3 regions of the Streptomyces sp. NPDC005761 genome follow, and region 2 is predicted to be linked to each of the others. Evidence: riboswitches for the same ligand, from Rfam matches in the RefSeq annotation. Region 2 holds a riboswitch; each other region holds the start of a gene.
The links. A riboswitch is a leader RNA that binds a small molecule or an ion and turns the genes downstream of it on or off. The one in region 2 is predicted to bind thiamine pyrophosphate.
Positions count from the first base shown of each region.

Region 1: it holds a riboswitch for thiamine pyrophosphate, as region 2 does, so the genes downstream of both, thiO (glycine oxidase ThiO) here and thiC (phosphomethylpyrimidine synthase ThiC) in region 2, are expected to answer to the same signal.
Region 3: it holds a riboswitch for thiamine pyrophosphate, as region 2 does, so the genes downstream of both, ABZ434_RS15335 (thiamine ABC transporter substrate-binding protein) here and thiC (phosphomethylpyrimidine synthase ThiC) in region 2, are expected to answer to the same signal.

Region 1 is NZ_JBEXXX010000004.1:34,411-43,984, forward strand. It holds gene pknB (Stk1 family PASTA domain-containing Ser/Thr kinase) at 1-1,015, opposite strand, end outside; gene ABZ434_RS05495 (thiazole synthase) at 1,187-1,981, opposite strand; gene thiS (sulfur carrier protein ThiS) at 1,984-2,214, opposite strand; gene thiO (glycine oxidase ThiO) at 2,211-3,389, opposite strand; TPP riboswitch at 3,387-3,499, opposite strand; gene ABZ434_RS05510 (FAD-dependent oxidoreductase) at 3,715-4,890, shown strand; gene ABZ434_RS05515 (Rv2175c family DNA-binding protein) at 4,960-5,325, shown strand; gene thiE (thiamine phosphate synthase) at 5,420-6,073, shown strand; gene metF (methylenetetrahydrofolate reductase [NAD(P)H]) at 6,196-7,113, shown strand; gene ABZ434_RS05530 (hypothetical protein) at 7,164-8,081, shown strand; gene ABZ434_RS05535 (NAD(P)/FAD-dependent oxidoreductase) at 8,132-9,574, opposite strand, start outside.
Region 2 is NZ_JBEXXX010000002.1:154,197-163,770, reverse strand. It holds gene ABZ434_RS02885 (cytochrome ubiquinol oxidase subunit I) at 1-797, opposite strand, end outside; gene hisC (histidinol-phosphate transaminase) at 1,088-2,167, opposite strand; gene ABZ434_RS02875 (LacI family DNA-binding transcriptional regulator) at 2,538-3,650, shown strand; gene ABZ434_RS02870 (metallophosphoesterase) at 3,824-4,882, shown strand; gene ABZ434_RS02865 (hypothetical protein) at 5,064-5,888, shown strand; gene thiC (phosphomethylpyrimidine synthase ThiC) at 5,939-7,714, opposite strand; TPP riboswitch at 7,707-7,840, opposite strand; gene ABZ434_RS02855 (YibE/F family protein) at 7,912-9,252, shown strand; gene ABZ434_RS02850 (SsgA family sporulation/cell division regulator) at 9,333-9,574, opposite strand, start outside.
Region 3 is NZ_JBEXXX010000013.1:101,395-110,968, forward strand. It holds gene ABZ434_RS15330 (iron ABC transporter permease) at 1-963, opposite strand, end outside; gene ABZ434_RS15335 (thiamine ABC transporter substrate-binding protein) at 1,050-2,153, opposite strand; TPP riboswitch at 2,234-2,350, opposite strand; gene rlmN (23S rRNA (adenine(2503)-C(2))-methyltransferase RlmN) at 2,392-3,498, opposite strand; gene ABZ434_RS15345 (hypothetical protein) at 3,795-4,322, shown strand; gene ABZ434_RS15350 (phosphatidate cytidylyltransferase) at 4,412-5,497, opposite strand; gene frr (ribosome recycling factor) at 5,497-6,054, opposite strand; gene pyrH (UMP kinase) at 6,224-7,000, opposite strand; gene tsf (translation elongation factor Ts) at 7,158-7,994, opposite strand; gene rpsB (30S ribosomal protein S2) at 8,094-9,026, opposite strand; gene ABZ434_RS15375 (M23 family metallopeptidase) at 9,450-9,574, shown strand, end outside.

The DNA of each region.
Region 1 (9,574 bases), on a different contig from region 2:
CGCGACGGGCCGGCGCCTGCGCGGGCGGCTGCGGCGGCATCTCCAGCCGGCTGGTGTGGTGGGTGGTGCCCTGGCCCGGGGGCAGCACCCGCGGGATCACGCTCGTGCGGTCCTCCGCGCCGTCGCGCACTTCGGCCAGGGCCTGCGGCGGCACGGCGTCCAGCTGCGCGTCGGTGAGACCGGACCGGGCCCGGCGGGACCCGGCCAGGAGCGCCACCGCGTCGAACGGGCGGCGCTCGGGGTCACGGGCCGTGGCACTCGCCACCAGCTCGTCCAGCTCGGCCGCGAGGCCGGGAACGACGGCGGAGGGGGCCGGCACGTCCTCGTTGAGGTGCTGGTAGATGACCTGGGCGGGGGAGTCCCCGGCGTGCGGCTTGGTGCCCGTCAGCATCTCGTACAGCACGACACCGCACGCGTACACATCGGCGCGGGTGTCCGCGGTGCCGTGCTCGATCTGTTCGGGGGCGAGGTACGAGACCGTCCCCAGGATGCTCCCGGTGGTGTTCGTGACCGTTCCCACGGCCCGGACGAGGCCGAAGTCGGCGACCTTGACCCGGCCGTCGTCGCCTATCAGCACGTTCTCCGGCTTCATGTCCCGGTGGACGAAGCCCGCCCGGTGCGCGGCCCCCAGCGCGGCGAGGACCGGCTCCAGGATGTCCAGCGCGGCCCGCGGCTGCAGCGCGCCCCGCTCGCGCAGTACGTCGCGCAGCGTGCACCCCGCCACGTACTCCATGGCGAGGTAGACGTACTGACTCTGGGCGCCCTGGTCGAAGACCGCGACCACATTGGGGTGCGCGAGCCGGGCCACCGACTTGGCCTCGCGGATGAAGCGCTCGACGAACGAGGCGTCGGCCGCGAGCGCCGGATGCATCACCTTGAGGGCGAGCACCCGGTCGAGTCGGGTGTCCATGGCCCGGTAGACCGTGGCCATGCCGCCCACGGCGATGCGGGCATCGATGCGGTAGCGGCCGTCGAGCAGCTGCCCGACGAGAGGGTCCTGGAGGGTCGTATCCACGCAGCCGAGTCTACGAGCCGCCGCGGACACGGCCGACTGGCTGGGGCGGTCCCGGGGCCCTACTGCAGCCGAGCCGTGACAGGGACACGCCGTCAGCCGGGGTGTGGCCCGGGCCGGCGGCATGACGCCACGGGTCCATGAGATCCGCCTCACGCACGAGCCGGGACCGGGTCAGAACGCCGGACGCTCCGGGTCCAGCACCGCCCGCCCCGCCGTCGGCGACGAGGCCTCGGCGAAGTGGCGGCGGGGGATCCGCCCCGCGCGGTACGCGAGCCGCCCGCCCTCCACCGCGTGACGCATCGCGGCGGCCATCAGCTCGGGCTCCTGAGCGCGGGTGACCGCCGAGGCGAGCATCACGGCCGCGCACCCCAGCTCCATGGCCAGCGCCGCGTCCGAAGCCGTTCCGGCCCCCGCGTCCAGGATCACGGGGACCCGCGCCTGCTCGACGATCAGCTGGAAGTTGTGCGGATTGCGGATGCCCAGACCGGAGCCGATGGGGGAGCCGAGCGGCATGATCGCCGCACACCCGACATCCTCCAGCTTCCGGGCCAGCACCGGGTCGTCGTTCGTGTACGGCAGGACGGTGAAACCGTCGTCCACCAGCGTCTCGGCGGCGTCCAGCAGCTCGATCGGGTCCGGCAGCAGGGTGCGCTCGTCCGCCACCACCTCCAGCTTGACCCAGTCGGTGCCCAGCGCCTCGCGGGCGAGCCGGGCGGTGAGCACGGCCTCGCCCGCCGTGAAGCAGCCCGCCGTGTTCGGCAGCACACGGATGGAGAGGCGCTCCAGCACGGAGAGGACAGAGCCCTGCACGGTCGGATCGAGGCGGCGCATCGCCACGGTCGTCAGCTCGGTGCCGGAAGTGGTCAGGGACCGTTCCAGCACGTCCAGGCTGGGCGCCCCGCCCGTTCCCATGATCAGCCGGGAGCCGAGAACGGTGCCGCCGAGGGAGAAGAGGTCGTCGGACATGGTCAGCCTCCCTGCACCGCGGTCAGGACCTCGACCCGGTCGCCGGCGGTGAGTGCGGCCGCGGGCCACTGGCCACGCGGCACGACGGTTTCGTTCAGGGCGGCCGCGACGCCCGAGGACGCACCGGTCAGCGAGGCGACCAGGGCCTCCAGGGTGGTGCCGGGCGCGACGGCGACGGTCTCGCCGTTCACGGAGACGGCCATGGGCTCGGAGAGGGGGGCGGACTCGGTCATGCGGGCTGCTCCTGACGTACGGGGGCGGCGGGTGAGAAACGGCCGGGGGAGAACGGGCGCGCCACCTCGGGCAGCTCGCCGCCGGCCAGCAGCTCTGCCATGGCGTCCCCGGTGACGGGGGTGAGCAGCACCCCGTTGCGATGGTGGCCGGTGGCGAGACGGAGGCCGGGCAGCGCGGTGCGGCCGAGCAGCGGGGCGTTGTCGGGGGAGGCGGGGCGCAGGCCGGCGAGGGTCTCGGTGAGCGGCAGCTCCGTGATGCCGGGCACCAGCTCGTGCGCGTCGCGCAGCAGCTCGTACACACCGCCGGCCGTGACCGTGGTGTCCCAGCCCATCTCCTCACTGGTGGCGCCGATGACCAGTTCGCCGTTCTCGCGCGGCACGAGATAGACGTGGCTGCCCCGGACGACGGCCCGCACGGTGCGGGAGAGGAAGGGGGCGTACGCGGTGGGCACGGTCAGGCGCAGTACCTGGCCCTTCACCGGGCGCACCGGGGGCAGGACGTGATCCGGCACCCCCGCGAGCCGGCCGCTGAGGCTGCCCGCGGCGAGGACGACCTGATCGGCCGCCGGCTGCGTACCGTCGGCCAGTACGGCTCCGGCGGCCCGGCCGCCCGTGACCGAGAGCCGCTCGGCCCGCTGGCGGTGGAAGACAACCCCGGCCCGTTCGCACGCCGTCACCAGCGCGGCGGCCAGCCGTCGCGGGTCGACCTGGTGGTCGCCGTCGACCCGCAGCCCTCCGCGTACGCCAGGGGCCAGCATGGGCTCCAGGCGACGGCACTCACGGCCGGTGAGCCACTCCGACTCCAGCCCCGAGCGGCGTTGCAGGGCGTGGAGATCGCGCAGATGGGCGCGGTCGTCGGCGTCGAGCGCGACGGCCAGGGTGCCGCAGGCACGGAAGCCGATGTCCTGTCCGCTCGCCGCCTCCAGCTCTGCCGCGAACGCCGGATAGCGTGCGGCGGAAGCGACGTTGAGGCCGAGCAGCATCTCTTCGCCGTAATGGAGTTCGGTGACGGCTGCCAGCATCCCGGCCGCGACCTGGGCGGCGCCGCCGCCGGGTGCGGGATCGACGACCGCGGTGGCCAGACCGCGCTGAGCGGCCCGCCAGGCGGTGACCAGTCCGATGATGCCGCCCCCGATGACCAGGACGTCGGACCCGTTCGTACGATGCGTGCGCATGGGCGTCCAGCCCCTCCCTTCGCCGGCATGACCCGGATCAGGTTCGTACGGTCGAAGGCCGTCCAGCCTCCCTCTCAGCCCGGTGCGTCCGGGCTCCCGCGAGTGATGTGCACGGCCACCCTAATCCCCTGCCCCGCGCCCCCGGCAAGGGGAGCCGCCGAGGCCGTCGGCCCGAGCGCCGGGCGCGGCGATCCGGCGGCGGTGAGCGGCCGTCCGACTTACTGACGATGCGTCAGGTGTTTAAGGTGGGCGGGTGGACGAGCAGACCGGACAGCAGCAGACAGATTCGCGGCCGAGCCGCCGCGTCGTGATCGCCGGAGCGGGCATGGCAGGCGTGCAGACCGCCGTGGCCCTGCGCGAACAGGGCTTCACCGGCCCCGTCACGCTGATCGGCGCCGAACCGCACCAGCCGTACGACCGGCCCCCGCTGTCGAAAGCCGTCCTCCTCGGCAAGGCCGAGGGCTCGGCCTTCGACATCGACTTCGAGGCCCTGGACATCACCCTGAGACTCGGCCTCGACGTGACCGCACTGCGCGCGGCCGACCACGAACTGGACACCCCGGAGGGGCCCGTCCCCTACGACGTCCTGGTCATCGCCACCGGCGCCGAGCCTCTGGTGCTGCCCGGATCCGAGGGCGTCCCCGGGGTCCACCTCCTGCGCACGCTCGACGACGCCGCCCGGCTGCGGCCGGTCCTCGAACGACAGCACGACGTCGTGGTCGTCGGCGCGGGCTGGATCGGCGCCGAGTTCGCGACCGCCGCCCGCGCGGCCGGCTGCGCGGTCACCGTCGTCGAGGCCGCCGACCGCCCGCTCGCCGGCGCACTGCCCGCCGAGGTGACGGCCCCCATGGCCGGCTGGTACGCCGAGAGCGGCGCCGCACTTCTCACCGGCGCCCGGGTCGCCCGCATCGAACCCGGTCGCGTGGTCCTGGCCGACGGCCGCGTGCTCCCGGCGGACGCGGTCGTCGTGGGCGTCGGTGCCCGGCCCGCGACCGGCTGGCTCGCCGGATCGGGGATCGAGAGGGGCCCGGACCGGTCGGTGACCGCCGACGCGTCGCTGCGCACCTCACTCCCCGATGTGTACGCGGTCGGCGACTGCGCCTCCTTCCCCTCGGCCCGCTACGGCGAGCGGCTGCTCGTCCACCACTGGGACAACGCCCTCCAGGGCCCCCGGACCGTCGCAGCCGCCGTCACCGCTCCGCAGGGCGAGGGGCCCCTCCCGGTCTACGACCCCGTGCCCTACTTCTGGTCCGAGCAGTTCGGCCGCTTCGTCCAGTACGCGGGACACCACACGGAGGCCGACACCCTGGTGTGGCGAGGTGATCCGTCCGGACCGAGCTGGACGGTGTGCTGGCTGCGCGGCGGCGTGCTCGTCGCCGTACTGGCGGTCGGCCGTCCGCGCGATCTCGCGCAGGGCCGCAAACTCGTCGAATCGGGGGTGGAACTCGCCCCCGACCGGGTCGCGGACCCCTCCGTGCCCCTGAAATCGGCCACGCTCTGACGGCCCGGCCGGCCCTCGGACGGTCGGCCCGGGTACCGACTGTCGGTCCGGGATGGCACGCTTGTCCCCGTGACCGAGATTGACGCAAAGATCGATGCTCTCGTCCCTGCCTGGCTCCACCTCCCCGACATCGCCGAAATGTTCGATGTCCAGGTGACGCGTGTGCGCCAGCTGGTGAAGGAGGGCCAGCTCATCGCCGTACGACGTGGTGAGAACCGGGCGCTCCAGGTGCCTGCCGCCTTCATCGACGGCGACAAGGTGGTCAAGGGCCTTTCGGGGACCCTGACGCTCCTGAGGGACGACGGCTACTCCGACGCGGAGATGCTGGAATGGCTCTTCACCCCCGACCCGAGCCTGCCGGGCACGCCCGCGCAGGCGCTGAGTGAGAATCGCGGCACGGAGGTGAAGCGCCGCGCCCAGGCGCTCGCCGTCTGACCCACAGCCGCACCGGGTCGCGGGCCGCTCGACGCGGCCCGCGACCCCGCACCACCGACCGACCGTCGTCGCCTTCCCCGGGGGGAACCGCACCATGTCCACGCCTCGCGCGCTGCTGTCCGACGCCCGGCTCTACCTGTGCACGGACGCCCGCCGCCGCCAGGGCGACCTGCCCGCGTTCCTCGACGCGGTCCTCTCCGGTGGCGTGGACGTCATCCAGCTGCGCGACAAGGGCATGGAGGCGGCCGAGGAGCTCGAACACCTCGCGCTCTTCGCCGACGCCTGCAAGCGTCACGGCAAGCTCCTCGCGGTCAACGACCGGGCCGACGTCGCCCACGCCATCGGCTCGGACGTGCTGCACCTGGGCCAGGGCGACCTGCCGGTACCGGCCGCCCGCGCGATCGTCGGCCGGGACGTGGTCATCGGCCGCTCCACGCACGCCGAGTCCGAGGTCGACGCGGCCGTCGCCGAGCCCGGTGTCGACTACTTCTGCACCGGCCCCTGCTGGCCCACCCCGACCAAGCCGGGCCGGCACGCCCCCGGCCTGGACCTCGTCCGCTACACCGCCTCGCTCGCACCCGCCCGTCCGTGGTTCGCCATCGGCGGGATCGACGCGGGCAACCTCGACGAGGTGCTGGACGCCGGAGCCCGCCGGGTCGTCGTCGTGCGGGCCGTCACCGAGGCGTCCGATCCGGCTGCCGCCGCCGCCGAGCTGGCGGGAAGAATCCGGGACCGCGCCGGCGCGTGACCGGACGGGCCGGAGGGCCGATTCGGGACAGGAGTGTCCGAAGGGTGGACAAAGAACGGGCAATCAAGCCAAATCGCCCCAGTTCGGTTGGGAGCCGGGCGCGCCCTGGTTAACCTGCCCGTATGGCCCTTGGCACACCCTCCACCAGGACAGATCACGCGCGCACCGTGCGTGAGATGCTCGCGACCGGCAAGACCTCGTACTCCTTCGAGTTCTGGGCGCCCAAGACCGAGAAGGGCGAGCGGAACCTCTGGAACGCGCTCCGCCGGGTCGAAGCGGTGGGACCGAGTTTCGTCTCCGTGACGTACGGGGCCGGCGGATCCACCCGCGCCGGGACGGTGAAGGCGACCCAGGACATCGCCGCCGAGTCCACCCTCACCCCGGTCGCGCACCTCACGGCGGTGAACCACTCCATCGCCGAGCTGCGCAACATGGTGGGTCAGTACGCGGACGCCGGTATCCGGAACATCCTCGCCGTGCGCGGCGACCCGCCGGGCGACCCCATGGGTCCGTGGGTCGAGCACCCGCAGGGCGTGCGGTACGCGGCGGATCTCGTCCGGCTGATCAAGGAATCCGGTGATTTCTGTGTCGGCGTCGCGGCATTCCCCGAACGGCATCCGCGCTCTGCCGACTGGGACACCGACATCCGGCATTTCGTGGACAAGTGCCGTGCCGGAGCGGACTATGCGATCACGCAGATGTTCTTCGACCCGGACGCCTATCTCCGGATGCGTGACCGGGTGGTCGCTGCGGGTTGCGGCACCCCGATCATTCCCGAGGTCATGCCCCTCACGAGCGTCCGGCAATTGGAGAGATTCGCGCAGCTCAGCAACGCGACCCTGCCCGGGGACCTGAAAGAACGCATCCTCGCCGCCAAGGACGATCCCGCCGCTGTACGCTCCATTGGCATCGACTTCGCAACGCGGTTCTGCGCGAAGCTGCTTTCCGAGGGTGTCCCCGGGCTGCACTTCATCACGTTGAACAACTCGACGGCGACGCTCGAAATCTACGAGAATCTCGGACTGCACAAGCAGTCGTGACCGGCCGTACCCGCCGCGACCCGGGGCGGTGGCCGTAGAAGGGGGCGGGCATGGGCTGGACGGTCCTCTACATCGCGTTCGGCATCGTTGCGCTGTGGCTGCTCGGTGAGGTGCTGTTGCAGTACAAGGCACGCCTGCGCTGGCGCCTGCTCGCCTTCACCGGCTTCGTCGGTGTCGTCATCGGTGTCCTGATGCCGTCCGTGTTCGTCATCGCCGTCGGCGCGATCGCGTTCGCGACGGGCCAGACCTACGTCACGCTCTCCTTCCGCCGCGGTTTCTCGACGGGCTGGGCCATAGGGGGCAGCCCCGGGGAGAGCCGCCGGCGCCGCGGCGCCGGCGCCGACCGCGAACCCACGCTGCAGGTCTCGGACCTGGAGGTGGAGTACGACCACCAGGCGCCGCCCCAGCCGGAGGCCGCACCACAGCCCGGGCCGGCCGCCGTCTACGCTCCGGAGCCGCTGCCGGACGACACCGGCCAGTACGGCGTCTACACCGAACCCCGCCGGCAGGAACAGCCCCAACAGCCCCAGGAACAGCCGCAGTACGCCGCGTACGACCCGTACACCGACTACTCCGCGTACCCGGCGCAGGGCCAGGAAACGCCTTATGCGGGAGCCGGCCAGGACACCTACGCGGGAACGGGCCAGTACGACTACGGTACGGACCAGCAGCAGTACGCCGCCTACTCCGACCCGTACATCGGCACCACCGCGAGCACCCCGCAGTACGGCACGTACGACACGTACGGGAACGACGGGAACTACGACAGCTACGGCGGCGGCCAGCAGTTCGCCGACCCGTACGCGCAGCCCCAGCCGTACGCCTCCGAGACCCCGCCGGGCGGCGTGTGGGTGCCGCAGCAGCGCGAGGGCGAGCAGTACCCGCCGATGCCTCCGGAGCAGCAGACCCAGCCGGCGCCGTACCCGAGTGGCTACGACACGGGCTACAACGAGCAGTACCGCTACTGACTCCCGGGCGGGCCGGCTCGTCGGGCCGCGCCCCGCCCTCGCCCGGGTCCCTACTGCGACCCGCGGAACCCCTCCCCTTCGACGATGATCCCCGCGACCAGCGCCCCGGACATCCCCGCGTGCGCCGGACCGCCGCCCGGGTGCGACCAGCCGCCCGCCAGGAGCAGTCCCGGCAGCCGCGTGCGGTTGCCCGCGTGGAGCCAGCCGCCCCCGGCACCCGCCAGCGCGGGCGCGGGAACCGCACCACCCGGCGCGCCCGTCTCGGCCGCGGACTCCGCGGGCGTCCGCACCTCCATGTGCAGCACCCGGTCCCGCAGGCCGGGCAGGGCGGCGCTCGCGGTGTCGATCAGGGTGTCCGCATACCGCGCGCGCAGTGCCTCGTCCGTCCAGTCCACCGGGCCGTGCGGGGCCACCGTCGCCGTCAGCGTCACCGCCTCGTGGACCCCGTCCGGACGGGTCGACGGATCGTCGGGACGCAGCACCGTCACCGTGGGGCGCGCGGCGAGCCGGCCGCCGAACACCGCCTCGCGCTCGTCCGCGCCGTCCGCCGGATGCACCAGTGTCCGGTGCACCGCGTCCGCGGGCCGGGCGCCGCGCAGCGACAGCAGAACCAGGAACCGGCCCGTCGGCGCGGAGCCCGCCGGCCGGGGCTGCACCGTCACATCGCCGTCCTGCCAGAGCTCCTGAGCGGGCATCAGGCCCGGGTGCGGCCGGGCCCCCAGCACCACGTGGGCCGCCTGGGCGACCGTGCCGTCCGTCAGCTCCACGCCTGCCGCCCGGCCGTCCTTCTCCAGGACCCGGGACACCTCCGCGCCGAACACGAACTCCACGTTCCGGGCCAGACACCGTTCGTACACCGCCTGCGCCAGCGCCCGCATGCCACCGGAGACGTACCAACTGCCGAACGTCTCCTCCATGTACGGCAGCAGGGCCGTGCTCGCCGGGGCGTGCAGCGGATCGAGGCCGTACGACAGCGCGTACCCGTCCAGCAGGGCGGCCAGCCGGGGATCCGTCAGCTCCCAGGAACCGATCTCCGTCACCGTGCCTGCCCGAAGCGCGGGGCGCAGCAGCCGCCGCCGTACGGTCGCCGGATACGGATCGCGGGTCAGGACCTGCCAGTCGGGGCGCAGGGGCTCCTCCAGCAGCGGCCGTCGGGACCGGTCCCACGCGTCCCCGGCCCGGTCGAGGAACTCCCCCCAGCTTGCGCCCGCGCCCTTGCCGAGCGCGCCGTCCAGGGCCGAGACGACGCCGGCCCGCGAGGCGTTCGGCAGGGAGACGTCGGTGCCGTCCGCGAAGACATGACGGCTCGCCGGGTCGACCTGGGTCAGGGTGACGCACCGCTCCAGCGGCTCCTTGCCCGTCTTCACGAACAGGTCGCGGTAGACGGCGGGCAGATGGAGCAGACCGGGGCCCGTGTCGAACGCGAAGCCGTGCAGGGCATGACGGCCCACGGAACCGCCGAACGTCTCCGACCGCTCGTACACCGTCACCCG
Region 2 (9,574 bases):
TGCCCGTCCCACAGCGCCTCGGCCGCCGCCATCTTCATCGGCTGCTGCTTGAACATCACCTTGCCGAGCTGGTCACCGCTGACGGCGGTGAGAAGACCCGAGATCACGATGGTGATCAGCCCCAGCCGCAGCGAGGTCCGCATCACCGGGATGTGCTTCTTGCGCGCCAGGTGGAAGGCAGCGATGCCGACCATGAACGCGCCGCCGACCAGGAAGGCCGCCGTGATGGTGTGGAAGAACTGGGCGAGTGCGGTGTTCTGCGTGAGCACATGCCAGAAGTCGGTGAGCTCGGCGCGCCCGCGTTCCTTGTTGATGCGGTAGCCGACCGGGTGCTGCATCCAGGAGTTGGCGGCCAGGATGAAGTACGCGGAGAGGATGGTGCCGATCGAGACCATCCAGATGCAGGCGAGATGGATCTTCTTGGGCAGCTTGTCCCAGCCGAAGATCCACAGGCCGATGAACGTGGACTCGAAGAAGAACGCGATCAGCGCCTCGAAGGCGAGCGGGGCGCCGAAGACGTCACCGACGAACCGCGAGTAGTCGGACCAGTTCATGCCGAACTGGAACTCCTGAACGATGCCGGTGACGACACCCATGGCGATGTTGATCAGGAAGAGCTTGCCCCAGAACTTGGTGGCCCTGAGGTACTTCTCCTTGTTGGTCCGCACCCAGGCGGTCTGCAGGCCCGCGGTGAGCGCGGCGAGAGAGATCGTCAGGGGAACGAAGAGGAAGTGGTAGACGGTGGTCGTTCCGAACTGCCATCGCGCCAGGGTCTCCGGCGCCAGAGCCAGCTCCACGTCGCCTTCTCCTTACGTCGCCGCCGTTTCATCGGCAGTTTGTCCATAAAATCCGACTGAACTCGGGAGGAATCCGGACGCGCTTGTGAACGCGTTCACATTCACAAGCTATTATGGCGCACAGGCTTTCGGAAGATACGACCGGGGCCCCCTCCCCGGACGTAGCGATCATTCCCCTCGAAGCAGACATCTCCCGGCCTGGCGTCCGCGACCTCCCGAGGCCACCTACGGAAACGGCCCCGCACCTCGCGTACGAGATACGGGGCCCGGCCGGACGAAGGGTGCCGGCGCTACAGCTCCTTGCGGTACGACTCCGTCACCTTCAGGAACAGGTCATTGGCCTCGTCCTCGCCGATGGAGACCCGCACACCCTCACCCGCGAACGGCCTGACCACCACGCCGGCCTTCTCGCAGACCGCGGCGAAGTCGGCGGTACGGTCCCCCAGCCGCAGCCAGACGAAGTTCGCCTGGGACTCGGGCACCGTCCAGCCCTGCCGCACCAGGGTCTCCGACACCCGCTGTCGCTCGCACACCAAGGAGCCCACCCGCCCCAGGAGTTCGTCCTCGGCCCGCAGCGAGGCCACCGCCGCGTCCTGGGCGAGCTGGCTGACGCCGAAGGGCACGGCCGTCTTGCGCAGTGCGGCTGCCACCGGCTCATGGGCCACCGCGAAGCCGACCCGCAGTCCGGCCAGTCCGTAGGCCTTGGAGAACGTCCGCAGCACAGCCACATTGGGCCGGTCCCGGTAGATCTCGATGCCGTCGGGAACCTCGGCGTCGCGGATGAACTCCTTGTACGCCTCGTCGAGCACCACGAGCACATCACCCGGCACCCGGTCCAGGAACCGCTCCAGCTCCGCCCGGCGCACCACGGTGCCTGTCGGGTTGTTCGGGTTGCAGACGAAGATCATCCGGGTCCGGTCGGTGATCGCGTCCGCCATCGCGTCCAGATCGTGCACCTCGCCGTCGGTCAGCGGCACCTTCACCGACGTCGCACCGCTGACCTGGGTGATGATCGGGTACGCCTCGAAGGAACGCCAGGCGTAGATGACCTCGTCACCCGGGCCCGAGGTGGCCTGCAGCAGCTGCTGGGCCACGCCGACCGAACCCGTGCCGGTGGCCAGATGGGAAAGCGGCACACCGAAGCGGTCGGACAGCTCGTTCATCAGAGCGGTGCAGGCCATGTCCGGGTACCGGTTGAAGTTCGCGGCCGCGGCCAGCGCGGACTCCATCACCCCCGGCAGCGGCGGATACGGATTCTCGTTGGAGGACAACTTGAACGCGACCGGTCCGCCCGCCGCGGCCGGCTTGCCCGGCACATAGGCGGGGACGCCATCCAGTTCGGGGCGCAGCTTGGGGCTCGTCTCGCTCACCGCAGGTCCTCCTCGACCGTCCGTACACATCAATACTGCTCACCTTATGAGGATTGAGCGCCGCTGCGAATGGCAGGCCGCGGATTCGCCGGGTGAGCCCCGGAATGAGGGGGAGCGCTCCCCACTGTGGCGCACGCCGGTGGCTCACTCCGTGGCGCGCGTCCCCCGAAGAGGTGAGTTGAGACCTCTTCGAGACATCCACCTTTCAGCAGGCCCATCCGGCCCGACGCATGACACATGACGGCTTGCCCCCGTAACACCCTTTATTAGCAAGGCGATTGATGGCCGATGACCATGCAGAAACGTGCCTGTCAACGTGCGCATATGCGACCAGGCCAAGTGCCCGCCCGAGCCCTACTATCGGCTCGCCATGACAGCAGCAGGGAAGCACCAGGTGAGCCGGACGGAGACCCCCCGGCGCGGCGGCCGACAGGGACGAGCAGGAATCCGGGACGTGGCCGCCGCCGCCGGGGTCTCCATCACGACCGTCTCCGACGCGCTCAACGGCAAGGGCAGGCTCCCGGACGCCACCCGCCGCCATGTCCGCGAGGTCGCCGAGCGGCTGGGCTACCGCCCCTCCGCCGCGGCCCGAACGCTCCGTACCGGCAAGTCGGGCCTCATCGGCCTGACCGTGACGACCTACGGGGACGAACCTTTCACCTTCACCGAATTCGCGTACTTCGCCGAGATGGCCAGAGCCGCGACCTCCGCCGCGCTGGCCCGCGGTTACGCCCTCGTCATCCTCCCCGCCACCTCACGCCACGACGTCTGGTCGAACGTCGCGCTCGACGGCACCGTCGTCATCGACCCCTCCGACCAGGATCCGGTCGTCACCGAACTCGTACGCCAAGGGCTGCCCGTCGTATCGGACGGACGGCCGGCCGGAACCCTTCCGGTCACCGCCTGGGTGGACAACGACCACCGGGCCGCCGTCCTCGACCTCCTCGACCACCTCGCGGCCGCCGGGGCCCGCCGCATCGGGCTGCTCACCGGCACCACCACGGACACGTACACGCGGCTCTCGACCACCGCTTACCTCCACTGGTGCGAGCGCGTCGGCCAGGATCCCGTGTACGAGTCCTACCCCGCCCACGACCCGTGCGCGGGTGCGGTGGCAGCCGACCGCCTGCTGGCCCGCCCGGACCGCCCGGACGCCGTCTACGGCCTCTTCGACCCCAACGGCACCGATCTGCTGGCGGCCGCCCGCCGGTACGGCCTGCGCGTCCCGGAGGACCTGCTGCTGGTCTGCTGCAGCGAGTCCACGGTGTACGCGACGACCGAGCCGCCCATCACGACGCTCTCGCTCAAACCTCGCCGCATCGGCACTGCCGTCGTCCAGCTGCTCATCGACGCCATCGAAGGCGTCGACCAGGACGGACCGGTGGAACAGGTCATACCGACGGAACTCATCGTCCGGACCTCCTCGCAACGCCGTCCGCCACGCACCACGGTCAGCGCGCCGCGCTCCCCCGCAGGGGACTGATCAGGCCAATTGGGACCAATCGACCGACGAACCTGGCGTGCGCGCGGATTCACCACCCCTGGTGCGTCACAGAGCACGATCCTCATTCCTATGATGGGCGCACGACACCGCGGACCACCCCGACCAGCAGGGCCCGTCAGGTGTACGGCGGCGCGACGGTGGTGGAGGGGTCGATGACACAGGGGGCCGGTCAGGAACCCGTGGTGCGGACGGCGACGTTGCGCGACTTCCGCGTACCGCCCTATGCGCAGTCCCCTGCGCCGCCCGCCCCACCCCATCCGGGCAACGGCTTCCCGGGGGGCGAGCCGCCGGAGGGGTACACCCCGACCGAGCGCGACCTCCCCGTGATCAGCCGCGAGGACACCGTCCAGGTGCGGCCCGTGCCCGAACCGCGGCCTGCACAGGAGTCGGGGCTGGGCCCGCTGTACGTCGTCGGTGACGTCCACGGCTATCTGGACGAGCTCATCGCGGCCCTCACCGAACAGAACCTCATCGACTCCGAGGGCAACTGGTCCGCGGGCAACGCGCGACTCTGGTTCCTCGGCGACTTCACCGACCGGGGACCCGACGGAATCGGCGTCATCGACCTCGTGATGCGGCTCTCCGCCGAGGCCGCGGCCGCCGGCGGCTACTGCAAGGCCCTGATGGGCAACCACGAACTGCTGCTCATCGGCGCCAAGCGGTTCGGCGACACCCCCGTCAACTCCGGCGCCGGGACCGCCACCTTCCAGGCCGCCTGGCTGCTCAACGGCGGCCAGAAGACGGACATGGAGCGGCTCCAGGACGTCCACCTCCAGTGGATGTCCCGGCTCGACGCCGTCGTCGAGGAGGACGAGCACCTCCTGATGCACTCGGACACGACGGCGTACCTCGACTACGGCTCCACCATCGAGGACGTCAACGACACGGTGCACGCCATTCTCACGCGGAACGACGCCGATGAATGCTGGGACCTCTTCCGCAAGCTGACCAAGCGGTTCGCCTTCCGCGACGAATCGGGTCCGCAGGCCGTACAGGAACTCATGGCGGCCTACGGCGGCCGACGCGTCGTCCATGGTCACAGCCCCATTCCCTACCTCCTCGGCGAGGTCGGCTCCGAGGACGGCGAGGACAGGTCGGGGCCGAGGGTGGACGGTCCGCACGTGTACGCGGACGGGCTCGCCATCGCCATGGACGGCGGAGTGACCATGGCCGGAAAGCTACTGGTCGTCCAGCTCCCGCTGCATGACTGACGTTCTGCGGGGAAGACGCATCCCGACCTGAACACGCGGACCACTGGGCCTATTTCCGGAAACCCCCTGTCACCCCGTGCCGTAGGCGCTCTACCATCGGCGTATCAGTAGCAGGCTCTCCTCCGTTTCCGCCCGACTGCCCGTTTCGAGCGGGCACACAGGCCCTACGGAGCATCGGGGGATGCACATGAACAGCGCTCCGCACCTGCTGACCGAGGACCGGCCCGAGTACGAGCGGATCCTCGACGACGCACTGCGTCACGCCCATGAACGACCGGATCTGGCCGCTGTCGGTGAACGGCTCAATCCGGTGCAGCTGCGCACCATGGCGATGGCGGCCACCGCGCTGATCACCGCTGCGGCCGCCACCGAGTACGAGCACTACGTGAAGGCACGCGAAGAGATCCGCGCCGCGGCCGCCGGCCAGGAGGGCGAGGGCGACCCGGACGCCGGAACGGACGGTGCCCGGCAGTCGGGTGCCGGCATAGGAGTCGTCATCACCGTTCTGGCGCCGGTGCTGGCAGGCACCGCCGCGGTGATCTTCCTGCTCATCGGCTACATCCTGAAGGCACTCGACCCGCCCCCCTCGTTCGCGCGCACCATGGTCGGCGCGGGTTGGTTCTTCGCGGCGGCGATGGCAGCCGCCATCCTCGTCGCCGCCGTCGGCCTTCTCGTCACGGCTCTGCGCAACGGCTCGACATCGGTGGCGGCCGAGGAGCAGGGCGAGGAGTTGCCGGAGGATGTTGCCCGTGCCAGAGAGGCCTGGCGGCACGCCCTGCTGGAACGCGGCATCCTGCCGTTCCTGCGGGACGCCCTCGCCGACCCCGGGGCCGCCCCGGCCGCGCGCACCCCGCACCGCTCGGCCAACCGCATCCCGAAGATCGGCTACAGCAGGCCTGACTTCTCCAGCCCGGACGACGGGCCGGCTGCCGCGCCCCGACCGTCGTTCACGAGTCCGGACTTCACCAGCCCCGACTTCGGCGGCCCGGAGCACGAGCTGGACTGACCGGGTCAGGGGTCCGGGAGGCCCGTCGCCAGGCCTCCCGGCTCCTGGAGCTACTCCGCGATGGGCAGATAGACCCGGTTGCCCGCAGCCGCGAACTCCTTGGACTTCTCCGCCATCCCCTCCTCGATCTCCGACTGCGAACCTCCGTGCTCACGCCGGATGTCCTGGGAGATCTTCATCGAGCAGAACTTCGGGCCGCACATCGAGCAGAAGTGCGCCGTCTTCGCCGGCTCGGCCGGCAGCGTCTCGTCGTGGAAGTCCCGTGCCGTGTCCGGGTCGAGCGCCAGGTTGAACTGGTCCTCCCAGCGGAATTCGAACCGTGCGTCCGACAGCGCGTCGTCCCAGACCTGCGCACCCGGGTGCCCCTTGGCGAGGTCCGCCGCGTGCGCCGCGATCTTGTAGGTGATGACCCCGGTCTTCACGTCGTCCCGGTTGGGCAGACCGAGGTGCTCCTTGGGCGTCACGTAGCAGAGCATCGCCGTCCCCCACCAAGCGATCATCGCGGCTCCGATGCCCGAGGTGATGTGGTCGTACGCGGGCGCCACATCGGTCGTCAGCGGGCCGAGCGTGTAGAACGGGGCCTCCTCGCAGATCTCCTGCTGGAGGTCGATGTTCTCCTTGATCTTGTGCATCGGGACGTGGCCCGGCCCCTCGATCATGGTCTGGACCCCGAACCTCTTGGCGACCGTGTTCAGTTCACCGAGCGTCCGCAGCTCCGCGAACTGGGCCTCGTCGTTGGCATCCGCGATCGAGCCGGGCCGCAGGCCGTCGCCGAGGGAGTACGTCACGTCGTACGAGGCGAGAATCTCGCAGAGCTCCTCGAAGTTCTCGTAGAGGAACGACTCCTTGTGGTGCGCGAGACACCAAGCGGCCATGATCGAGCCGCCCCGGGACACGATGCCGGTCTTGCGGCGGGCCGTCAGCGGTACGTACGGCAGGCGCACGCCGGCGTGCACCGTCATGTAGTCGACGCCCTGCTCGGCCTGCTCGATGACGGTGTCCCTGTAGATCTCCCAGGTCAGTTCCTCCGCCCTGCCGTCGACCTTCTCCAGTGCCTGGTAGAGCGGCACCGTGCCGATCGGCACGGGGGAGTTGCGAAGAACCCACTCACGGGTGGTGTGGATGTTGCGGCCGGTGGAAAGGTCCATGACCGTGTCGGCGCCCCACTTGGTCGCCCAGGTCATCTTGTCCACCTCCTCCTCGATGGAGGACGAGACCGCGGAGTTGCCGATGTTGGCGTTCACCTTCACCAGGAACCGCTTGCCGATGATCATCGGCTCGATCTCCGGGTGGTTCACGTTGACCGGCAGCACCGCACGGCCGGCCGCGATCTCCTCGCGGACGACCTCGGGCTCGACGTTCTCCCTGATCGCGACGTACTCCATCTCCGGGGTGACCTCGCCCCGCCGGGCGTACGCGAGCTGGGTGACGGGACGGCCGTCCCGGCTGCGCCGCGGCTGGCGGGGACGGCCGGGGAAGACGGCGTCCAGGTTGCGCAGCCCTCCGCGCGGAGAGGTGTGCTTGAGCCCGTCGTCCTCGGGGCGTCCGGGGCGCCCCGTGTACTCCTCGGTGTCGCCGCGGGCGATGATCCAGTTCTCCCGCAGAGGTGCCAGCCCCCGGCGGACGTCGGTCTCGGCAGAAGGATCGGTGTACGGCCCCGACGTGTCGTACAGCGTCACGTCCTTGCCGTTGGTGAGGTGCACCTGACGTACCGGCACACGGAGGTCCGGGCGGGAGCCCTGGACGTATCCCTTGTGCCAGCCGATGGACTTCCCGGCCTCGTCGCTCTGGTTGGAGGCAGGCGTGCGTGCATCCGATGTGGTCATGAGACCTACTCCCTACGCCGGCATTACCCGGTAACAGGTTCGGCGGTCGGCGCAGCGTGTCCCGTACGGACGTACGGAGATCAGCGCCCTCTCAGCCCGGTGCTCCGAGCTCCCGCGTGTGCAAAGGTGCCACCACGCTAGCGCCACTCCTGGCGAGCTGGCCAGAGGGCCCCTTCTCTTCTTGCGATGATCGGCCGGTGACGTCCCCTCATAGCGGGCCCGAACCACAGGGCCATCAGCACACGCACTCCCACAGCCACGGCCCGGCCGCGCCCGTCTCCAGCCATCTGCGCAAAGTGATCGCTGCGGTCCTGATCCCGTTCGCAGCAGCGGTCGTCGTCGGGCTCGTGGTCCTCTGGCCCGGTGGTGCGCCCGCGCACGAGCGCACAGGTGTCGGCTTCGACCGGCAGACCCAGCAGGGCAAGGTGGTGAACATCGACAAGATCGACTGCAAGGACGTGAACGCCTCCCAGTTGCCCGTCAGCGGCGAGACCCCGCCGCCCACCGGCGAGCGGGCCGAGAGGGACGACGGGGCCGCCCTCTGCGAGAAGGCCGCCGTCGAGATCACCAGCGGGCAGGACAAGGGCCGCACATTCATCGAGGTCGTCCAGCCTGACGCGCCCCGGCAACTGCGAGAGGGTCAGGGTGTGGTCGTCGCGTACGCCCCCGACGCGCCCCATGACCTCCAGTACTCGGTGACCGATGTGAACCGGAAGTTCCCGTTGCTTCTGCTGGCCGGGATCTTCGCGCTGGTGGTGGTCGCCGTGGGCAGGATGCGCGGGGTCATGGCGCTGGTGGCGCTCGCCCTGTCGTTCGCCGTACTGACCCTCTTCATCCTTCCGGCCATCCTGCAGGGCTCGAACCCGCTGGTTGTGGCCGTCGTCGGAGCCGGCGCCATCATGCTCATCGCGCTCTACATCTGCCACGGACTGACGGCCCGCACCTCTGTCGCCGTCATCGGCACCCTGATCTCACTGCTGCTGATCGGGCTGCTCGGCTCGCTCTTCATCGGATGGGCGAGCCTGAGCGGGAACACCGACGACAACACCGGCCTCATCCACGGCCTGTATCCGCACATCGACATGAGCGGGCTGCTCCTGGCCGGCGTCATCATCGGTTCCCTCGGGGTGCTCGACGATGTGACGGTCACCCAGACCTCCGCGGTCTGGGAACTGCACCAGGCGGACCCGACGATGAGTGCGAAGGATCTCTACCGGGCAGGGATCAGGATCGGGCGCGACCACATCGCCTCGGTGGTCAACACCCTGGTGCTCGCCTATGCGGGCGCCGCGCTTCCGTTGTTGCTGCTGTTCTCGATCGCCCAGAGCAGCATGGGGACGGTGGCCAACAGCGAACTGGTGGCGGAGGAGATCGTGCGCACACTGATCGGCTCGATCGGGCTGGTCGCCTCGGTGCCGGTGACCACCGCGCTCGCGGCGCTGGTCGTCTCCGCCGACCGCTCCAGGCTCACCGCGAATTCCGGAATTCCCGCACCCGTGCGCAGTGGCAGGGGGCGCCGTCGTCGGGTGAAGTCCTGAGCGCCCGGACACGGAGAGCGATTCACCCGTTCGGCAGGTGTGCTGTTCGACCGGCATGCAGGCCACGGACACGGGCTTCGTCAGCCGGCGTTCTGCTCCTCGGCCAGAATTCGCCCCAGAGCCTCTTCCAGATTGCCTTCGAAGTCACCCAGCGTGCACTCCTGCCCCAGCGGCACGAGCTTGTCCGTCCGGTCGAGGAAGGCCACGAGGGGTGCCGTACCGGCCCGGAAGAGTGCACGGTCGGCCCCCACCTGGAGCCGGATGTGGACGTCGGACAGCCCTTCGGGCTCGGTCGGCCCGATGTGTACATCGCCGTCACCAC
Region 3 (9,574 bases), on a different contig from region 2:
GTTCGTCTCCGTCGAGGCAAGCGCGCGGTAGTAGGCGAACCCGTGGCCGCCGGACACGTCGAGCGACCGCTCCACGAGGACGCCGAGCGGCAGCAGGATCAGTACCAGCACGGTCAACAGCACGCCGCAGAGCAGTGCCCACTGCCCCGCCCCGCGCGGCCTCCGGGCCGTCTGCGCCGGGTCGACGAGTTGCAGCGCCGTCTCCCTGCGCCGCACGGTCCGCGCGTGCACGGCGAGCACGGCGCCCACCGCGACGAACTGCACCAGTGTCAGCACGGCGGCCGTGGGCAGGTCGAGCAGTTGCGCGGTCTGCCGGTAGATCTCCACTTCCAGCGTGGAGAAGCCGGGGCCGCCGAGGATCTGGACGACGCCGAAAGAGGTGAAGGTGAAGAGGAAGACCATCAGCGCCGCCGCGGCCACGGCAGGGCCGAGCGCGGGGAGGGTGACGCGACGCCAGGCGGCGAAACGCCCCGCGCCGAGGACCCGCGCCGCCTCCTCCTGCCGCGGGTCGAGCTGCGCCCAGAGTCCGCCGACGGTACGTACGACGACCGCGTAGTTGAAGAAGACATGGGCCAGCAGGATCGCCCACACCGTGGTGTCCAGCCGAACGCCCCACAGCTCGTCGAGGAAGCCGCCGCGGCCCAGCAGTGCGAGGAACGCGGTGCCGACGACGACGGTGGGCAGCACGAACGGCACGGTGACGACCGCCCGCAGCAGTTGTTTGCCGGGGAAGTCGAACCGGGCGAAGACGTACGCTCCCGGCAGTGCGATCAGCAGGGTCGACGCGGTCGAGGCGAGGGCCTGCCAGAGGGTGAACCGGAGGACGTCCTGGATGTCCGGCCGGCTCAGCACCTCGCCGAACCGCCCGAACTGCCACACGCCCTCGGCCCTGAGCCCGCGCCCCACGATCGCGACGACGGGATAGGCGAAGAACAGCGCGAAGAACGCCACGGGCACGGCCATGAGCCCCAGCCGTACCGCGCCCCCGCGCAGCGACCGGGCGCGTGCGGCCTTCCCGCGCGCGCCCGGTCCGCGTACGGGAGTCTTCGCTACTTCACTACGAGCGAGGACCATGACTGGACCCACTGCTCACGGTTCTTGGCGATCTCGTCCGGGGCGACGGTCGTCGGCTTGTCGACCGTCGCACCGAACTCGGTGAAGAGGTCCGGCACCTTCGCACCCTTGGTGACCGGGCTGACGAACATGTTGAGCGGCATGTCCTCCTGGAACTTCCTGCCGATCAGGAAGTCCAGCAGGGCCTTGCCACCCGCCTCGTTCTTCGCCCCGTCGAGGAGACCGGCGAACTCGATCTGGCGGAAGCACGTGCCGGTGGCGACGCCGGTCGGGGCGGTCTTCGGCTGCGGGTCCGCGTACAGCACCTCGACGGGCGGGCTGGAGGCGTAGCTGACGACGAGCGGACGGTCGGCCTTGGCCTTCTTGCCACCCGCGGAGCCGGAGAACTCCTCGTTGTACGCCTGCTCCCAGCCGTCGACGACCTTGACGCCGTTGCTCTTCAGCTTCTTCCAGTAGTCCTGGTAGCCGTCCTCGCCGTACGTGGCGACGGTACCGAGAAGGAAGCCGAGGCCGGGCGATGAGGTTGCCGCGTTCTCGGTGACGAGCAGATTCCTGTACGCGGGCTTCGCCAGGTCGTCGAAGGTCTCCGGCGGTGCCAGCTTCCTGTCGGCGAAGTACTTCTTGTCGTAGTTGATGCAGATGTCGCCGGTGTCGACCGGGGTGACCCGGTGCTTCTCCGCGTCCAGCTGGACATCGGCCGCGACCTGGTCGAGGCCCTTGGCCTCGTACGGCGTGAACAGGCCGTTGTCGAGGGCGCGCGAGAGCAGGGTGTTGTCGACGCCGAAGAACACGTCGCCGCGGGGCGAACCCTTGGTCAGGATCTCCTGGTTGAGGGCCGCTCCCGCGTCACCGCTCTTCAGCACCTTGACCGTGTAGCCGGTCTCCCGGGTGAACTCCTTCAGTACGTCCTTGGAGGCGTTGAAGGAGTCGTGGCTGACGAGGGTGACGGTCTTGGAGCCGGTGCTGCCGGTGCTTCCGGAACCGGACGACGAGTCGTCGGAACTCCCGCATCCGGCAAGCGCGGTGGCACCGAGTGCGGCTGCGACGGCCGTCACCGCGATCTTCTTGGTGGTGCTCATGTGATTCCTCCTGGAGTGACCAGGAAGAGACGCGGCCCTGCCCGCACCGGGGGAAACCGGAAGCGGGCAGGGCGCAACAGCTTGAGTAAGGTCCGAACTTCCTACCCGGAATGACCCGGGCGAGGTTCAGAGGGTCTGCGGCCAACCTGTCCTCGGTGCCGCACTCTCAGCGCTGTGGCGCTCCCCTGTCGGAATATGAAGTTGAATTCAAGCCCAGGCTACACGGCCGGTTCCGGCCTCAGCGCTCGGCTGCCGCCAGCTGTCCGCAGGCTCCGTCGATCTCCTGGCCCCGAGTGTCCCGGACGGTCACCGGCACGCCATGGGCGGCGATCGCCTCGACGAACGCCTTCTCGTCCTCGGGCCGCGAGGCGGTCCACTTCGACCCGGGGGTCGGGTTCAGCGGGATCAGGTTGACGTGGACCCGCTTGCCCTTGAGCAGCCGGCCGAGGCGGTCGCCCCGCCACGCCTGGTCGTTGATGTCGCGGATCAGCGCGTACTCGATGGAGATGCGGCGACCGGACTTCTCCGCGTACTCCCACGCTGCGTCCAGTACCTCGCGCACCTTCCACCGGGTGTTCACCGGCACGAGCGTGTCGCGCAGCTCGTCGTCCGGGGCGTGCAGCGAGACGGCGAGACGGCACTTGAAGCCCTCGTCCGCGAAGCGCAGCATCGCCGGTACGAGACCCACGGTGGAGACCGTGATCCCTCGCTGCGAGAGCCCGAGCCCGTCGGGCTCGGGGTCGGTCAGCCTGCGGATGGCGCCGACCACGCGGTTGTAGTTGGCGAGCGGCTCACCCATGCCCATGAAGACGATGTTGGAGAGCCGTGCCGGCCCACCCGGAACCTCGCCGTCGCGCAGGGCCCGCATGCCGTCCACGATCTGGTGGACGATCTCCGCGGTGGACAGGTTCCGGTCGAGACCGGCCTGCCCGGTGGCGCAGAACGGACAGTTCATCCCGCAGCCGGCCTGCGAGGAGATGCACATCGTGACCCGCTCGGGGTAACGCATCAGGACGGACTCGACCAGCGTCCCGTCGTGCAGCTTCCACAGCGTCTTGCGGGTGGTGTCGTCGTCGCAGCTGATGTGCCGCACCACGGACATCAGGTCGGGGAACATCGCCTCGGCGAGCTTGCCCCGCGACCCGGCCGGGATGTTGGTCCACTCGGCCGGGTCGTGCGCGTACCGCGCGAAGTAGTGCTGCGAGAGCTGCTGCGCGCGGAACGGCTTCTCGCCGATCGCGGCGACTGCTTCCTTGCGCTCGGCGGGCGTGAGGTCGGCGAGGTGCCGCGGCGGCTTCTTGGCTCCGCGGGGCGCGACGAAAGTGAGTTCTCCGGGCTTAGGCATGGTTCTTCCAGTGTCGCAGACACGCCGGGGTACTCGCGGTCGTCGACGGTGAGGGCCGTCGTCGGGGGCGGCGCCTGCGGCCCGATGACGGCCCGGACGCGCATACGGCAGTGACGGATCGCACCCGAAGGCGGGCCCCGAGGGCCGCGCGTTCGGGTCGATGAGCCGCTGCGGCTTCCCGGGCACGGCCGGCACGCGAGCGGCGGCGCGCTGGGGCATGCCGCCGATGGACCGGGCCGGGCTGGGTATCCGGGAGCGAGAGGGACATTCCGTCGCATTCGCAGGAGGTACGTGCCATGCACACCTTGAAGCACTGGTTCAATCACAGCCTGGTCGGGCAGGCACTGGTGGTCTTCGTCCTGGGCATGGGTTTCAGCGCCCTGTTCCGCCGGGATGACCATCCGGGCTTATGGGTGGTCCAGAGCCTGCTCTACACCGCTGTGATCATCGCGGTCCTCGCTGCTCAGCGCCGTAGAACCGCCCGCGCGACCGGAGCCGACCCGCGCACGGTCGTCAGTCTCAACCGCAGGATCCGGCGCCGTGAGGTTCCGCGGGATCCGGAGGAACGGGCGATGATGCGGCGGCTGGTGGACGATCAGCTGGGCAAGATGGAGCGGGGCAAGCGGTGGCTGCCGTACTGGCTGGCGTTCATGGGCCTGACCGCGGTCGGCATGCTCGTCCTCGGTGCGACCACCGGTTCGCTGGTGTTTCCGCTGGTCTTCACGGTCGGGGTGGTGGCGTTCTGCCTCTGGATCCTGTGGATGCACCGCCGGGCCATGGAACTCCATCACCACATGCGCTCCGCCCTGCGGAACCAGAGCTGACGCGTGCTGTCTCGCTGCCGCCCTGCATACGGGTGAGGGCCCGCCGTCCACGGACGGCGGGCCCTCACCCGGAAGAATGCTGGGGCCGATCAGCCGGAGCCGACGAAGATCACCAGCAGCAGCCAGACCACGGGAGCGGTCGGCAGCAGGGAGTCGAGCCGGTCCATGATCCCGCCGTGCCCGGGCAGCAGTGTGCCCATGTCCTTGATCCCGAGATCCCGCTTGATCATGGACTCGCCCAGGTCACCCAGGGTGGCGCTGGCGGCGACCGCGAGGCCGAGCAGCAGGCCCTGCCACCACGAGCCGTCGTCGATCAGGAACTGCATGCACAGCGCACCGGCCACCATCGCGAAGGCCACGGCTCCGAACAGGCCCTCGCGTGTCTTGCCGGGGCTGATGCGCGGTGCGAGCTTGTGCTTGCCGAAGCGCCAGCCGACGGCGTACGCACCCGTGTCGCTGACGACAGTGAGCAGCAGGAAGGTCAGAACCCGCTGCGGTCCGTCGTCGGCGGTCAGGAGCATCGCGACGAAGGTCGCCAGGAACGGCACGTAGAAGGCGGCGAAGACACCGGCCGTGACGTCCCTGAGGTACCCATCCGGCGGCTCGGTCATCCGCCAGACGAGCACCGCCAGGGCGGTCAGGGCCATGGCGATCCAGGCGCCCTCGGCACCCCGTGCGTAGCCGGCCACGACCATGGCCGCGCCACCGATCGCGAGCGGCACGAGAGGCGCCTTGATGCCCTTGCGCTCCTCCAGCCGGGACGTGAGCTCCCACAGGCCCACGACGACGGCGACCACGATCACACCGACGAAGACTGCCTTGACGACGAAGAGCGAGACGGCGACGACCGCGCCGAGCCCCAGACCGACCCCTATGGCGGATCCGAGATCACGGCCCGCACGCTTCTTCTGCGGGGGTGGCGGCGCGGTGGACATGGGCTCCTGCGGCTTCTCGTCGCGGAACAGGGGGCCGCCGTTCAGGCGTGCGGCCCCCTGGTCCCGGTCATCACGGTCGTCAGCGTCTCTACCTGCGTCGGGAACGTCCGGCACGATGGGCATGGGCCGAGTCTGCTGGGCGTCATGCACATCGTATGCAGGACCCGCCGGAGCGGCCCGCATCTCGGGCGCGGCCCGGTGGCGGGCGCCCTGCGGGACGCCCCAGGAAGAGTCGTTCATCAGACTTCGAGCAGCTCGGCTTCCTTGTGCTTGAGCAGCTCGTCCACCTGCGCGACGTACTTCGCGGTGGTGTCGTCGAGCTCCTTCTCGGCGCGGCGCACCTCGTCCTCGCCGGACTCCTTGTCCTTGACCAGCTTGTCGAGCGTCTCCTTGGCCTTGCGGCGGACGGCCCGGATCGAGATCTTGGAGTCCTCGGCCTTGGTCTTCGCGACCTTGATGTAGTCGCGACGGCGCTCTTCGGTGAGGTCGGGGAAGGTCACCCGGATGATATTGCCGTCGTTGCTCGGGTTGACGCCGAGATCCGAGTCACGGATGGCCTGCTCGATGTTGCGCAGCGCGGTCTTGTCGAACGGCGTCACGACGGCCATACGGGGCTCGGGCACCGAGAACGAGGCCAGCTGGTTGATCGGGGTCAGTGCGCCGTAGTAGTCGGCAACGATCTTGTTGAACATCGCCGGGTGCGCACGGCCGGTGCGGATCGCGGCGAAGTCCTCTTTCGCGACCACGACGGCCTTCTCCATCTTCTCCTCGGCCTCGAGGAGGGTTTCTTCGATCACCACGTGCTCCTGCGTGTCTTGAGTGGGCCCGGCGTGCTCGGGCCCGGCGGGTCCTGCGTCGCGTCCTCACCTGCACGGTGTCCGACCGGCAGGCCGTTGTCCATCCTTCGGGAGCGTCCCCCGCGCTCCCGGGCCCGGCCGGGTTCCCCCGGTGCGGTCCCCCCGGTTGTCAGGCCCGGGTGCCCTGGTCACTCACGAGCGTGCCGATCTTCTCACTCTTGACTGCGCGGGCGATATTGCCCGCGGTGGTCAGCTCGAAGACGAGGATCGGCAGCTGGTTGTCACGGCAGAGCGTGATGGCGGTGGCGTCGGCGACCTTGAGATCGCGGGCGAGCACCTCGCTGTACTCCAGCGCGTCGAACTTCACCGCAGCGGGGTTGGTCTTCGGGTCGGAGTCGTAGACCCCGTCCACGCCGTTCTTCCCCATCAGCAGTGCCTCGGCGTCGATCTCCAGGGCGCGCTGTGCCGCTGTGGTGTCGGTCGAGAAGTACGGCATGCCCATGCCGGCGCCGAAGATGACGACGCGGCCCTTCTCCAGGTGTCGTACGGCACGCAGCGGAATGTACGGCTCCGCTACCTGGCCCATGGTGATGGCCGTCTGGACACGGGAGTCGATGCCCTCCTTCTCCAGGAAGTCCTGGAGAGCGAGGCAGTTCATGACGGTGCCGAGCATGCCCATGTAGTCGGACCGGGCCCGGTCCATGCCGCGCTGCTGGAGCTCGGCACCGCGGAAGAAGTTGCCGCCGCCGATGACGATCGCGATTTCCGCGCCGTCGCGGACGACGGCCGCGATCTCGCGGGCGATGGCGTGCACGACGTCGGGGTCGACGCCGAGACCCCCGCCGCCGGCGAACGCCTCTCCGGACAGCTTCAGCATGAAGCGTCCGCGCACCTTGCCGTCATCGCGCTTGTGGTCACCTGTTGCGGCGTCCGCGCCCTTGTTCATGGAGATTCTCCTCGTGCACATACGAAGGAGGCCATTGCCGGTGGGTCTGTGTCCCTCAGCGGCAATGGCCTCCTCGTCAGATCTGCGGTCGTACGGCGGTGTGCGGCCGTCGACTGCACCAGACCCTATCGGGGTCCACCGTTTTTCGCGGACGGACTCAGATGCCGACCTTGATGCGCGTGAAGCGCTTCAGGGTGACACCGGCCTCGTCCAGGACCTTCTGGACGGACTTCTTGTTGTCCAGCGCGTACGGCTGGCCGAGGAGGGTGGCCTCCTTGAAGAAGCCGTTGACGCGACCCTCGACGATCTTGGGGAGCGCGGCCTCGGGCTTGCCCTCGGCGCGCGTGGTCTCCTCGGCGACACGGCGCTCGGCCTCGACGATCTCGGCCGGGACGTCCTCGCGGGACAGGTACTTCGGCGCGAAGGCGGCGATGTGCTGGGCGATGCCCTTCGCCAGGTCGGCGTCGGCCTTGTCCAGCTCGACCAGGACACCGATCTGCGGGGGCAGGTCGGGCATGGTGCGGTGCATGTACACGGAGACGTAGGCGCCGTCGAACTGCGCGAAGCGGTCCAGGACGATCTTCTCGCCGAGGTTGGCGTTGGCCTCGTCCACATACGCCTGGACGGTCTTGCCGGGCTCGATCTCGGAGGCGAGAAGCGCCTCGATGTCGGCCGGGGAGGTCGCGGCGACGTGAGCGGCGAGCGTGTTGGCGACGGCCTGGAACTTGTCGCCCTTGGCGACGAAGTCCGTCTCGCACTTCAGCTCGAGCAGGACGCCGGAGGTCTTGTCCTCGGAGAGGACGGAGACGACCGCGCCGTTCTCGGCGGAGCGGCCCTCGCGCTTGGCGACGCCCTTCTGGCCCTTGATGCGAAGCGCCTCGACGGCTCCGTCGACGTTGCCGTCGGCCTCGTCGAGGGCCTTCTTGCAGTCCATCATGCCGGCGCCGGTGAGCTCACGGAGCTTCTTGACGTCAGCGGCGGTGTAGTTCGCCATGAGTCTGTATGTCTCTCTCGAAGTCTGAAAGATCTACGGGTGAACGGCGGGGGCGGTGCCTGTGGCTCCCGCCCCCGCCGTCTTCAGCCGTGACGGGTGTCAGGCCTGCTCGGCGTCCGCGGCCGGAGCCTCGGCAGCGGGGGCCTCGGCGGCGGGGGCCTCGGCAGCAGCCTCGGCGGCGGGGGCCTCAGCGGCCTCCGCGTCCGCGACCTTCTCGGTCTCGGCGGAGGTCTGCACCTCGGCGTCAGCCTTCTTGTCGCCCTCGAGCAGGTCGCGCTCCCACTCGGCGAGCGGCTCGCCGGCGGCCTTCTCGCCCGGCTTCGAGTCGCCGGTCGCAGCGCCGGAGCGGGCGATGAGGCCCTCGGCGACGGCGTCGGCGATCACGCGGGTGAGCAGGGTGACGGAGCGGATCGCGTCGTCGTTGCCCGGGATCTTGTAGTCGACCTCGTCGGGGTCACAGTTGGTGTCCAGGATCGCGACGACCGGGATGTGGAGCTTGCGCGCCTCACCGACGGCGATGTGCTCCTTCTTGGTGTCGACGATCCAGACGGCGCTCGGCACCTTCTGCATCTCGCGGATACCACCGAGGGTCTTCTCCAGCTTGGCCTTCTCGCGGGAGAGAACCAGGAGCTCCTTCTTGGTGAGGCCGGAGGCGGCCACGTCCTCGAAGTCGATGAGCTCGAGCTCCTTCAGACGCTGAAGGCGCTTGTAGACGGTGGAGAAGTTGGTGAGCATGCCACCGAGCCAACGCTGGTTGACGTACGGCATGCCGACGCGCGTCGCCTGCTCGGCGATGGCCTCCTGGGCCTGCTTCTTCGTACCCACGAACATGATGGAGCCGCCGTGGGCGACGGTCTCCTTGACGAACTCGTAGGCGCGGTCGATGTACGACAGCGACTGGAGCAGGTCGATGATGTAGATGCCGTTGCGCTCGGTGAAGATGAAGCGCTTCATCTTCGGGTTCCAGCGACGGGTCTGGTGACCGAAGTGGACGCCGCTTTCCAGCAGCTCCCGCATCGTGACGACGGCCATGGCCGTACTCCTTGAGGTGCTCGGTTATCGCGACCGCAGGTTTGCTGTCGCGCCTGACGCCCCGACGCGCCGTGCCACGAAGGACCGAGGAGCGCGGCCACCTCCGGAGAGGAGATGGCGGGGCGTGCGAAGTCGACCCGGTGACCCGGATCGCCAAAAGAAGTGTACGGGACCCACCGGGTGCCGGGTGACGACGCTGTCCACAACCGTTCGGTAGTCCACAGATCCGGTCCATGATCCCCACGGAAGCGCCGGGCGGGGGACGGTGACCACATGCGATTCACAGCTGGACGCCTTTGTCGCCCGATCCGGTCCGGCCGCCGCCCATTCGAGCGTCGTGGCGGGCCCGCAGGTCACCGCCGGTGGTGGGCGGGTGGGGCGGTCGCGGCTGCCCCGGGGCTGCTGCTCGGGGGGCCGCTCGTCATGAGCTGCAGCGGCCTGCACGCCCTGGCGGCGGAACGGCCGCCGCCGAGCGTGGCGGGGGTTGCGGTCGAGGTGGGGGCGCCGGGTACGGCGGATGGCCGAGCACCCCTTCCGCAGGGTCCGGC